4 regions of the Endozoicomonas sp. 4G genome follow, and region 4 is predicted to be linked to each of the others. Evidence: predicted binding sites of a transcription regulator. Region 4 holds the regulator's gene; each other region holds the start of a gene.
The links. The regulator PhoB, encoded in region 4, activates phosphate uptake and scavenging genes when phosphate is short. The targets are predictions, from matches to a motif close to TGTCATANNNNTGTCANA.

Region 1 (3,155 bases), 1.0 Mb from region 4:
CCGTAAATGGCAGAAGCGGCACCAAACTCACTGTTGACCGGATCCCAGATATTACGAAACACAAAACCGGGGCCAAACTCGGAGAGAGCCTGCCAGCCGCCGTCAATCAGGGAGAGGATGATCCCGATCAACACCAGAAAAATCAGAATGGCGCTGGTGAAACTCAGTCGATAGAAGATTGAGTCACCCTTCATTGCGCGGGGCATCGAAGTTAAAAGCATAAGCAACAACAAGACAGCTGACCAGCGTAGTGCCGATCAACTGTCGTTCGTTTCCTGTATGAGAAAGACTAGAGAAACCGTTTACTCGATAATGGTTTGGCCGTTGCTGGTCAGGTCTTCTTTCCAGACGTTCTCTACCATGTTGACTACGGTTTCCGGCATTGGAATATAATCCAGATCGGCTGCGAGTTCATCCCCTTTCTCGTAGCTCCACTCGAAGAAGTCGATGATCTGCTCAGCTTTCTCGGCGTTAACCTGATCTTTGTGCATCAGGATAAAGGTCGCCGCAGTCATAGGCCAGGAATCAGCACCAGGCTGGTTGTTCAGCAGCAGTTCGAAGCCTGGAGCGTTTTTCCAGTCAGCATTGGCAGCGGCTGCCTGGAAGGTTTCCATACTGGGCTGCAGGAATTTGCCTTCAGCACTGTCCAGCTGGGTGTAGGTCAGGTCGTTTTGTTTTGCGTAGGCATATTCAACATAACCGATCGCACCACGGGTACGGCCTACAAAGTTTGCGACACCGGCGTTACCGTTACCACCGATGGTGGTTGCTTCTTTCGGCCAGGTGATGTCGGTGTTTCTGCCGATCTTTTCTTTCCACTCAGGGCTTACCTGGCTCAGGTAGTCAGTGAAGTTGTAAGTGGTGCCGGAGCCGTCTGAACGGTGAACGACGTAAATAGCCTGCTCAGGAATCTCAATGCCTGGGTTCAGAGCGGTGATGCGCTCGTCGTTCCACTTCTTGATTTTGCCCATGTAGATGTCGGCCAGGATTTCGCCGGTCAGTTTCAGTTCGCCTGACTCAATACCAGGTACGTTGATAACCGGAACGATAGCGCCCATGACCATTGGGAACTGGATCATCTCTTCTTTGTTCAGTTCTTTGATATCCATAGGTGCGTCACTGGCGCCAAAGTCAACGGTCTTGGCAGTGATCTGACGGATACCGCCGCCGGAACCGATGGCTTGGTAGTTGATGCGAATACCGGTTTCTTTCTGGTACTCTTCAGCCCACTTGGCGTAGATCGGATGTGGGAAGCTGGCTCCCGCACCGTTGATCACTTCGGTCTTGGCTGATGCAGAAAAGGATGCTGCAACCAGCATGGATGACATTACAACAGACTTTAGTAACTTCACTTTTTTTCTCCCCGAGAGACTCGCTTGGAGTGTTTGCGTTTACAAAGAAAAATCTTTTGCCGCGCCGTTAACTGTCAGTGGGTTGTGCAAAATACTTTTCTGTTAGTTCAAAATTGAGTGGTTGCAAGAATAGGGGAGAAATATTTCAGTAATGTTACAGGCGTGTTTGGATTTTATGACATTGACGGTTTGTGACTCTGAAGGGCCTGTCCTGCGTGGCTTGTCGTCGTATATTTTGTCTACTGTCTGTTTACTTTCTTTTGAGCAAGGGATATGGTGACTTTTCGTTTGAAATAAAAATCTAGCCATGATATTGGACGAAGTTAAGGCCGGTTTGGAAGAAGAAAAAAATGATCAGGCATAAAAGTTTTTATATTTATCAAGTGGCAGACGTACTGTTTACATCATCCTGTAGAGCGTTGGCTATGCTGTTTACATGGGCGATGATAGACGTATATGGTTTACAGGTAGAGTTAGGCTGGTTTATATCTTCATCATGGGCGCTACAGGTTACCACTCTTATTTTATTTGGCTTTATTTCAGACCGGTTTGATAAAAAGAAAATCGTTCTGACATGCTCTGGAATAACCCTTGTATCCGTTGCACTGCTAAACCTTACAACCATAGATAATCATTATCAGATAGGACTTATCTATCTAATATCTTCTGTTTTAGCCATTGCTATACAACCTATAGGCTCCAGTATTGCTCCTTGTCTTTACCAAGATGAAAATCTGGAAAAAGCATTCAAGGTTAGAGGGTTTGTTAATTCTATAAACATGATTCTTGGTGCTGCTATTTCAGGGTTTGTGATCAGTCGATTTGATATTAATAATACGTTGATTATTATTAATTTTTCCATAGTTGCTTCATTCTTTTTGTTCTTCGGCGTGAAACCTGATAGAAGTCAGGAACGCGAAAAAGAAGAGGCAGCCACAAACTCTGTGAAGATCCTGTTTCTTAATAAAACAGAACGAGTTTTAGTCTTCGTTTGCTCTTTATCAAACTTTATACTGATGCCTTTGTTGTCTTACATTGTGCCGATTAAAATTATTGATGAGTATTATTCGGGGACAGTTGAGCTGGGTATTTCTGAATCCTTGTTTGGAGTAGGGATGATTGTCGGAAGCACTTATTTGTCCAGTAAATTTAATAAGTGGTTTGGCGTAAAAAACACCACGGTTGCAAGCATAAACTTTCTATCCATGGGATTGTTGCTTATTGTTTTTATCAATAGTTTATGGGCGATCTATGCAGGCTTATTTGTAGCCGGCCTTGGTGTTGTTATATACAATGTAAACACAACCAACATAAGGTGTTCAGCGACTCCCCCGGAGATGAGAAACTCTTTTGAATCAATATTTCTCGCCTTTTGCATAATATCCATACCATTAGGTTTAGCTTTCTCAACCTTTATGGTTAAAGTGGGGAATATTGATTCTATTTTAATGATTTTTGCAGCCTCTATTTCAATAGCTTCTGTTTTTGTTATGACTTCCAGGGGTTTTAATAAGGTATCCAAGCTATCACCCAATGATCTTAATGGGGCATATGCAAAAATGTATCCAGATGTTTATCAAAAGAACCAGGATTCTTTTGGAAAAGGAGTGGGTAACGGAGTGTAGTACGTCACTTCAATGAGTTCGATGTGAACAATCTACGTTCATCCTGAGCGCCCTTCGACTCCGCTCAGGATGTACGGCCGAAGGATGTGGACTCCGAACCAACAATAAAGATCGTGCCAACCACCCTTCGACTCCGCTCAGGGTGAACGGAGCTTGGGTGCCATTAATAGAGGGAACC
Region 2 (3,155 bases), 400 kb from region 4:
CAGTAAAACTAAAGTCTTCCGGACGAATCCCCAGAGTGACTTTTCTTGCTGTTGATTCAGCCACTGGCAGAGACAGTGTCTGGTTGGCCAGCATGACCTGATTCTGGTTGTTGGTGTTGCCTTCCAGAAAGTTCATGGCACCGACAAATTCAGCCACGAAGCGAGAGGCCGGGTGCTTATAAATTTCTTCCGGTGTGCCGATCTGTTCAATATGTCCGTGATTCATGACCACAATGCGATCCGCCATGGCCATGGCTTCTTCCTGGTCATGGGTCACCATAATGGTGGTGATGCCCAGTTTTCTTTGCAGTTTACAGATGGTTTCCCGCAATTTAATTCTGACCTTGGCATCCAGGGCAGAGAGTGGTTCATCGAGCAATAACAATCCCGGAGAGAGTGCCAGAGCCCTTGCCAGTGCGACACGTTGTTGCTGGCCGCCGGAAAGCTGGGACGGAAATTTGGGGCCGGAATCCGGCAGACCGATAATGTCCAGCCATTCGTTAACAGTCTTCTCAACGTCCTGCCTGGACTGACCCTGGTTTTTCAAACCAAAACCAATATTCTCTGCGACGCTCAGGTTGGGGAACAGGGCATAGGATTGAAAGACAATACCGAAGTCTCTTTGTTCAGGTGGGAGCGCGGTGATGTTAGTGCCATCCTGCCAGATCTCTCCCTGTTGGCAGGCTTCCAGTCCGGCAATCATTCTCAACAGTGTCGTCTTTCCGCAGCCAGAAGGGCCGAGAAAACAGATGAATTCACCTTTGTTAACGGACAGGGAAATCTCTTCGAGGGCGGTGAAATCGCCAAAGCGTTTCCCCAGGTTTTCGATAGTGAGAAAGGGTTGCATAGCGTAAACTTCCTAAAGCTCCAAACCTGAAAAGCCGTTTATTCCCGTTAAGGAGTAAACGGCGCTTTCTATATAACTAGATAACTAGTGAGACTTCACGACTTAGGTTCAGACATGTGGTCGAAACGCTTGGACCATTCTGCGAGCACCGCCTCACGATCATTGGCCATTTCACCAAAGTCCAGATCCACCATAGCGCTTTCTACATCCGGGTAGTTGGCGACTTCTTTCTTGACGTCTTCATGACCGACAACGGCATAAGCTTCAGCGTATTCCACATTGGCTTCTTTGCTCAGCGACCAGTCGATCAGTTTTTTCGCAGCTTCAGCCTGATCGGTGCCTGCCACCAGACCGACGGATTCCACATCCCAGCCAATACCACCTTCAGGCAGAATCAGATCCAGTGGTGCGCCCTGGTTTTTCAGTTGAGCGCCACGAATGGCCTGGGAAATACCGATGGCTACTTCACCCATGGCCGCCTGGACACAGGGCTTGGAACCGGAGTGAGTGTACTGGGCAATGTTGCTGTTCAGCTTATCCATATAAGCCCAGCCCTTGTCGTCGCCCATGCTTTGCAGCCAGGCGGAAACCTGCATATAGCCAGTGCCGGAAGAGGCCGGGTTAGGCATGGCAATCTGACCTTGATAGACCGGATCCAGCAGGTCCTGCCAGGAGTCAGGCTTAGGCAGGTTTTTGGCTTCGGCGACTGCTTCGTTGTAGCAAATAACGTTGAAGTAAGCCTGATTACCAAACCAGGCTTTACCCGTTTCAGGGTCCACCAGCTCAGCCTTGATGTCACCCAGACCTTTGGGTTTGTAGCTGTCCAGCACGCCTTCATCCTTCAGCAATGCCATGCTGGAACCGGCCAGGCCCCATACGACATCTGCCCGGCTGTTTTCTTTTTCTGCCAGCAGTTTGGCAGTCATGATACCGGTGGAGTCCCGTACCCATTTGATGCTGATATCGGGGTTTTCCTGCTCAAAGGCTTTCTTATAGCGATCCAGAAGGTCGGATTCGAAAGCCGTGTAAACCGTCAGCTCCACAGGGGACGCGGCAAAAGATGAGGCGCTGAAAATCGACGTTGCTGCAAGGGCCAGGGCCGTTATACGCTTTTTCATGGGGCTCTCTCCAGTCAGGCAATGGTTTGATGCTGGTTTAGACCAAAAGTGATGAGAGGATTCTACGAGAGAGAAATGACTAAAATATTACAGATCTTTTTCGGCTTTGTTACATTGTGAGAAATAAGGGAAGGAGGGGAATCACCCACCTGGTAATAAAAGGTGGGTGACGTATTTTTAGAAAATACCGGCAATATTCTTTTCTGCAATGCCAGGAGCCAGGGTCATGCCCTTGCCGCCGATAGCCGTGAGAAAATGAATTTTGTCGTCTATATCGTCCTGATAATAATGATCGGTTTTACTCTGGCAGTAATAGCCTGCCCAGTATTGTGCGATATCCCAGCAAGGCAGCTCAACAATGTTTCTGGCTTCTGTCAGCATCCGTTCGTTGAGGGATTGATTCAGTGTGAAGGAAAGCTTTTCTGCCTCACGGGCATCGGCGTACTCGTGTGAATCACCAATGATGATCGACCCGTCCAGCTCCTGTTTAAACAGAATATGAACCCCGTATTTATCCAGCTCTGAATCCGCTTCTCCGGCACGCCAGGAAGGCAGGTTGCGAAAGCTCTCATAGCGCCTGATACTTCTGCCAGAGAGCAAATTGCCCTTGAGACTGACGCTCTGCAGGGGTTTGGTACGCATCATTTGCAGCTTCACCAGCTCAATATCGCTGTTCAGGAAACGCGATGGAAACAGGGTTTTGAAGTCATGCCCGTTACAGACCATTGCTTTTGCAGCCCGGTATTGATCGCCTGCTGAATCCCGACTGATGACTTCGTCCTGCCCGGTTTCCATGGCAATGATCCGGGTGTTGGGTCGGTATTCAACCCCGTATTCCTGCTGAATAAACTCAATAATTCGGTAAACCAGTTGCAGAGGATTAACGCTGAATTCTTCCGGAAAGAACAGGGCTCCTTTGACATAACTTTTCCTGACGGCAGGGTTGGCACGGATCACCTCATCACGGCTAAGCAGCGATGATGGATAGCCAGTTTGCTGGTGTTGTTGATGCAGCTCTTGCAGCATCGCCAGCTCCTGCTCATCGGAGGCCATATAGCAACTGCCATTTCTCCGGGCTGAAATATCAAACTGATCCTGCAGGGTTTGATAAATGTCAAGAGAGTTCAGTGCTGTTGGCAACAGGTCTGCGGTCATGCCCGACGGGATCACCTGACCAAAGTTTCTGACAG
Region 3 (3,155 bases), 450 kb from region 4:
CTAACGCTCCTGCGGCACCTACCAGACAGGCTATCGCCAGCGGCGTAAAACCGAGCTCCATACCCAGCGGCACATAAAGGGTGGCAATAATCGGCACCGTTGAGAACGAAGAACCAATACCCATAGTAATCAGCAGCCCGACCAGAAGCATAAGAATGGCGGCAAGCGCCTGACTGTTGCCAACAAACATCTGCACCTGACCCACCAGCTCAGGAATATCACCTGTTGAGCGGAGCACCTCGGCAAAGCCTGCCGCCGAGATCATAATGAAGCCAAAAACCGCCATCATTCGCAGACCTTCATTGAACACCTCGTCTGCTTCCCGCCAACAGACGATTCGCCCAATGACCATGATAATAAAACCCAGTGCAGCCCCAAGAACCATGGATCCGGCCAGCAATTGACTCACCAGCAAAACCGCGATGGCAATGACAGAGGTAATGATGACAGGCTTACTTAACTGAACCTCTTGCTGATGAATCAAAAGGGTTTCTGCCTGACGATAGGCCCTTGGCTTTCGATAACTGAAAAATACCGCGATCAGCAATCCCAGGAACATGCCAAAAACAGGAATCGCCATGGCCAGCGGCATTTGGCTCAGCTCAATATCCAGCCCATTTTCCTGCAGGTTGCCACCAAGAATCTGATTCAGATAGACACTGCCAAAACCGATTGGAAAGAGCATATAGGTTGCAGTAAGACCAAAGGTCAGCAGACAGGCCACCTGACGGCGATCAATCGCCATAGCACTGAATACTGATAACAGGGGTGGAATCAGTATGGGAATAAAAGCGATATGGATGGGCACCAGATTCTGGGAAGAAAAGGCCATCAACACCATGGTCAGGAACAAACCGTACTTTAGCTTTACATTGTTATGAGAGCTATTACTGCTCTTCACTGTGCGGATGATCTTGCCAGCCATCCACTCAGGTATACCGGAGCGGGCAATGGCCATAGCAAAAGCACCCAGCATGGCGTAACTAATGGCAATACCCACGCCACCGCCTAAACCTCTGGAAAATGCCTCCAGAGTCTGAACAATATCCAGACCTCCGATCATTCCCCCGGCCATCGCCCCAATAAAGAGCGCCAGAACCACATTGACGCGCAACAAACTCAATACGAGCATGACGGCGACCGCCAGAATCACTGCGTTCATAGTATTTCCAAATGGTATTTTTTCGTTATTACCGCCAGCAACAGTCAGCTATGGAGCATGAGCTATAGCGGCATAAATCAGTTTTAGTTAATAGCTTTATTATTCCTGCAAATAGAGCGCCAGCGGGCTAAGCAAGTATTTAAAGCATAGGGATATTCCTGATAAAGCGGTCAGGAATCAATGATGGGAATGATGGTGGGGATGCAGAGGGGCAGCAGCAGTTTGAGAGAACACTGTCAGGGAAAAACAACCCGTTGTAGACAAGGACAATTGTCTTGATTGCATGGATAAAGCTTCCTGATGGAATCATCTGTTTGGACGGTCGATCTTAACAGACCCTGCTGAAAAAGCGAGCCAAAGATTCCCAAGCTATGCTGTGATCTGTCTCCCATTTTTTTCAATTCTGTCATATTTTTGTAACACAGGCCCTTTAAGGTACGATCAATAATCCCTGCGACCAGTGCCATGTACCCACCAATAATAGAAGACAGCCCTGGTGTCGATTACAACACCCCGGCCCATAAACGCCATCAGTCACTTCGCTTTTTCAAAGATCACCTGACCCGCTGGAGTGTGGCCGTGGGTGGTCTCGGTGTTATTGCTGCCATCCTGCTGATCTTTATTTACCTTCTTTACGAGGTGGCTCCCTTATTCAAAAGCGCAGACATTGAACAAACCAGCACCTGGACACAGACACTTACCGAAGAGCAACGCCCACTGTACCAGAGCATGGAAGAACAGGCGGAACTGGCTTTTTCCATCACCGCTGACGGTGCCATGACGTTTTCCGCCACCGGAACCGGGGCGCAGAAATATCACTATTCCCTGCCCCTTCCTGCTGGCACCTCAGTCACCACCATTGCCAATGATCCGGTTGATAACAACCTGCTGGCCGCCGGTCTGAGTAATGGTCAGGTCATTATTTTCAAGCACCTCTATAAAATTACCTGGCCGGATGATAAACGACTGATCACCCCCAAAATCAGCTACCCATACGGTGAGCAGGCGATTGATTTGATAGCAGGTCAACAGGCTGTTTCACACCTGAGCATCAGTGACAGTGAAGACCAGCTGTTGCTCACCGGTTATGGTGACCAGCGCCTGTACATGACCGCTTTTACCAAGGAATTAGACTTCCTGACCGAAGAGGTCACACTGACAGAAGAACGTATCACCCTGCCTGAAGTGGATGGGCGTATTCACGATGTCCTGATTGCTCCGGATCAACGCTGGCTGTTTGTTCAATCCGGTAGCGACGAGCTGACATTGATCGATATCAGCAATCTTCATCAACCTCATGTGGTTTCAGAAACGGACCTGACGACCCACTCGGCCAAAGTGACGACCATGACGTTCCTGCTGGGCGGAACTTCCCTGCTGATCGGCGATGACACCGGTATGATCAGCCAGTGGTTCATGGTCAGAGATAAACAAAACCAGTGGCGTCTGCAGCGAATCCGTGAATTCGAGCTGACCGGTGAACCGATTACACAGATTGTCCCCGAGCATCGCCGCAAGGGCTTTCTGGCAGCCGACGACAAGGGCAATGTTGGCATTTTCTACACCACCGCTAACAGAACCCTGCTGACCCGGAAGCTGAGCAATGGTCCTGTTGAGCAACTGGTTATTGCTCCCCGCAGCAACTATATGCTGGTGAGCAGCAATGGCGCTACCGAATTCTGGCGTATTGAGAATGAACATCCGGAAGTCTCCCTGTCGGCACTCTGGGGTAAAGTCTGGTATGAAGGCTATGAGCAACCTGAATACATCTGGCAGTCCTCAGCTTCGACCAATGACTTTGAGCCAAAACTGAGCCTGACTCCCCTGGCCTTCGGAACCCTCAAGGCCGCCTTTTACGCCATGTTACTGGCGACGCCTCTGGCCATAGCCGGAGCCATCTATACCGCTTACTTCATGGCCCCTGCCATGCGCCGTAAGGTAAAGCCTGTTATTGAATTGATGGAAGCACTGCCTACGGTCATCCTGGGGTTTC
Region 4 (3,155 bases):
ATTTCTGTTTGTGAAATCTTTTTGCCAGACCTGCCTGGGCAGACAAATAAGCAAGAACTGGCTATGACCTGATAAACTGGCGATCAGTACTCAGCCATACAGCCAGCCAAACATTATGATGCAACTCAGGAAACCCATGCGGGGATTAGCGGGCACAAATGCGGTTCTACAGCGATTCCCCCGTTTGAAAGACTTTTTACAGCTGGCTCGACTCGATCGACCCATCGGTATCTATCTGTTGCTCTGGCCTACTATGTGGGCACTCTGGGTTGCTGCAGAAGGTGTGCCGGATCTGGCAAATCTGGTGATTTTTTCGGTCGGTGTGGTTCTGATGCGCAGTGCCGGTTGTGTCATCAATGACTTTGCCGACAGGAAAGTGGACGGTCATGTTAAACGCACACGTAACCGACCACTGGTGACGGGGAGAATTCGGGAAAAAGAAGCACTGATGTATTTTGCAGGCATGGTGCTGGTGGCTTTTATTCTCGTGCTCTTTACCAATACCCTTACGATTCAACTGTCTTTTGCCGCATTATTGCTGGCTTCGGCCTATCCTTTTGCAAAACGCCACACGCATCTGCCCCAGGTGGTATTGGGGGCTGCTTTTGGTTGGTCAATACCTATGGCTTTTGCGGCGCAGAGCGGAGTCCTGGGAAGCACTGCCTGGCTGATATTTCTCGCCAATCTGTTTTGGACGGTGGCCTACGATACTCAATACGCCATGGTGGATCGTGACGATGACCTGAAAGTAGGCATCAAGTCTACAGCGATTCTTTTTGGTGATATGGATAACCTGATCATAGGTAGTTTACAGGTGCTTACTCTGGTGACTCTGGCCATGGTCGGTCATCAGCTGGCGCTGGGTTTTCTGTACTTCCTTTCACTGACTGCGGTAGCAGCCTTTTTCGTTTATCAGCAGTGGCTAACCCGTCGACGTGAGCGTGAGGCTTGTTTCAAGGCATTTCTGAATAACCACTGGGTTGGGGCCATTGTTTTTGCTGGTTTGGTGGTGAGTTATTGGTGATCTCATGGCTGGAACCCCTGCTCTGCAAGGTCTGAAATAGTTGTCTTCATTCTCAAACTGTGATGTCAGTCTGGAGGTGTCATCTGCCTGTAACATTTCAAGAGTGTAATAGCCGGTGTATAGTGCGGTTGATTAAACTTTTGAAAAACAGCCCCGGCCTAAACGAGCCTGAGCTGACCAACACCCTGATATCACCGCCGCAGTCGAATTGATAGATAAGCAGGTAGAGATCAATGCCAGGAAAGACCATTCTGATCGTAGATGACGAAGCACCTATTCGCGAGATGGTGATCGTTGCTCTGGAAATGGCAGGGTACGACTGTCTTGAGGCGGCTGATGCGAAGGAAGCGCACTCTCTGATTGTGGATAATAAACCCGATCTGATCCTGCTGGACTGGATGCTGCCAGATGTCTCCGGCATTGAACTGGCCCGCCGTCTGAAGCGCAATGAGCTGACCTCTGAAATTCCCATCGTTATGTTGACGGCCAAGGGTGAAGAAGACCATAAAATCCAGGGACTTGAAACCGGAGCCGATGACTATATCACCAAGCCTTTTTCCCCCCGTGAGCTGGCTGCCCGCTTAAAAGCGGTGTTGCGCCGGGCAGGTGGGCTGGATAACCAGTCTCCCATTGTCATCAAGGGGTTGGAACTGGATCCTGTCAGCCACAGAGTCTCCATCGATGGCTCACCTGCTGAAATAGGCCCTACCGAGTACCGATTGCTACAGTTTTTTCTGACGCACCAGGAGCGTGCCTATACCCGTGGGCAGTTGTTGGATCAGGTCTGGGGAGGCAATGTCTACGTAGAGGAGCGAACTGTAGACGTTCACATTCGACGCCTGCGTAAGGCATTGGGTGGTAACTATGAAGGGTTTGTGCAAACCGTTCGTGGTACTGGATACCGTTTCTCAACCAGAGTCTAGCTTTCTAACCCTCTAACTCTCTTTTCCGCCCAGTTTTCAGCAGGTGTTTGTCCGGGAGTCATATGACAACAATTTCAAAAACCCATTTGCTGAGCCGCATGATGGCTTACCTGGTTGTTGGGTTTTCCCTGGGCTGGTTGGTTGGCGAGCCTTTTTTAGGGCTTTGTGTGGTGATGGGGGGCTATTTTGTCTGGAGTTTCCGACAGCTTTTCAAACTGCTGGACTGGCTCAATGACCCCAGGGCCAGAAGCAAAGAACCTCCCGAGAGTAAAGGATTCTGGGGTGAAATCTTTGATGGCATCTATCGTTTGCAGAAGCAGCACAGTCGCTCCCGGCAAAAGCTGACCGTAGTACTTGAGCGTATTCAGGAATCAACCGCTGCGCTTAATGACGGAGTTGTGATGATCGATAATCAGAGCAACCTGGAATGGTGGAATCCTGCTGCTGAAACCTTAATGGGTCTGAAGATGCCTGAAGATCAGGGGCAGTTGATTACCAACCTGCTGCGTGATCCGAGGTTTGCGGACTACTTTGAGCAGGGCGGTTATCAAAAAGCCCTGGAGATCCCTTCTCCGGTCAACCCGGATCATCAGCTGCAATTTAATATAACCGTGTATGGCAAAGGCAATCGTCTGATGACCGTGAGAGATGTCACGCGCCTGAATCAGCTGGAAGTCATGAGAAAGGACTTTGTTGCCAACGTATCCCATGAGTTGAGAACACCGTTGACGGTGGTATCCGGCTATCTTGAAACCATGCTGGACAGTTTGGGGCCGGATTCAGGTCTCCCTCCTGTCTGGGAGAAAGCACTGAACAGGATGCAGGAGCAGTCACTCAGAATGCAGAATCTGGTGGCAGACCTGTTGTTGCTGTCCAAGCTCGAATCGGCTGAAGCTCAGGCCGATGAAAACGGGGTTGATGTTAAAGCCATGCTGAACAGCATTGTTGAGGATGGGCGGGCACTCAGTGGTGAAAACCAGCACCAGATTTCACTGGATTGTCCTGAAGGTGTCTTTTTGGCTGGCAATAGCAGCGAATTACGCAGTGCCTTCTCGAACCTGGTCTTTAATGCCGTACGCTATACGCCGCTGGGCGGGAAGATACAGGTGAGCTGGTGGCAGGATAAGGAAGGCGGACACATGATGGTGGAAGATAATGGTATCGGCATTGATCCCATGCATATTTCCAGACTGACTGAACGCTTTTAC

Region 1: pstS (phosphate ABC transporter substrate-binding protein PstS) is a predicted target of PhoB. The motif match lies at 1,516-1,533, and genes of this name have one in related genera.
Region 2: K7B67_RS18165 (putative 2-aminoethylphosphonate ABC transporter substrate-binding protein) is a predicted target of PhoB. The motif match lies at 2,040-2,057, and genes of this name have one in related genera.
Region 3: K7B67_RS21665 (ABC transporter permease subunit) is a predicted target of PhoB. The motif match lies at 1,567-1,584, and genes of this name have one in related genera.

Annotation. Positions count from the first base shown of each region.
Region 1 covers NZ_CP082909.1:4,014,017-4,017,171, reverse strand. Annotated here, with positions in the region: gene pstC (phosphate ABC transporter permease subunit PstC) at 1-221, opposite strand, end outside; gene pstS (phosphate ABC transporter substrate-binding protein PstS) at 303-1,352, opposite strand; gene K7B67_RS15605 (MFS transporter) at 1,703-2,977, shown strand.
Region 2 covers NZ_CP082909.1:4,605,814-4,608,968, reverse strand. Annotated here, with positions in the region: gene K7B67_RS18170 (putative 2-aminoethylphosphonate ABC transporter ATP-binding protein) at 1-847, opposite strand, end outside; gene K7B67_RS18165 (putative 2-aminoethylphosphonate ABC transporter substrate-binding protein) at 943-1,965, opposite strand; gene K7B67_RS18160 (TIGR03364 family FAD-dependent oxidoreductase) at 2,143-3,155, opposite strand, start outside.
Region 3 covers NZ_CP082909.1:5,457,175-5,460,329, reverse strand. Annotated here, with positions in the region: gene K7B67_RS21670 (Na+/H+ antiporter NhaC family protein) at 1-1,162, opposite strand, end outside; gene K7B67_RS21665 (ABC transporter permease subunit) at 1,628-3,155, shown strand, end outside.
Region 4 covers NZ_CP082909.1:5,010,042-5,013,196, reverse strand. Annotated here, with positions in the region: gene K7B67_RS19710 (chorismate lyase) at 1-72, shown strand, start outside; gene ubiA (4-hydroxybenzoate octaprenyltransferase) at 137-1,024, shown strand; gene phoB (phosphate regulon transcriptional regulator PhoB) at 1,258-1,947, shown strand; gene phoR (phosphate regulon sensor histidine kinase PhoR) at 2,010-3,155, shown strand, end outside.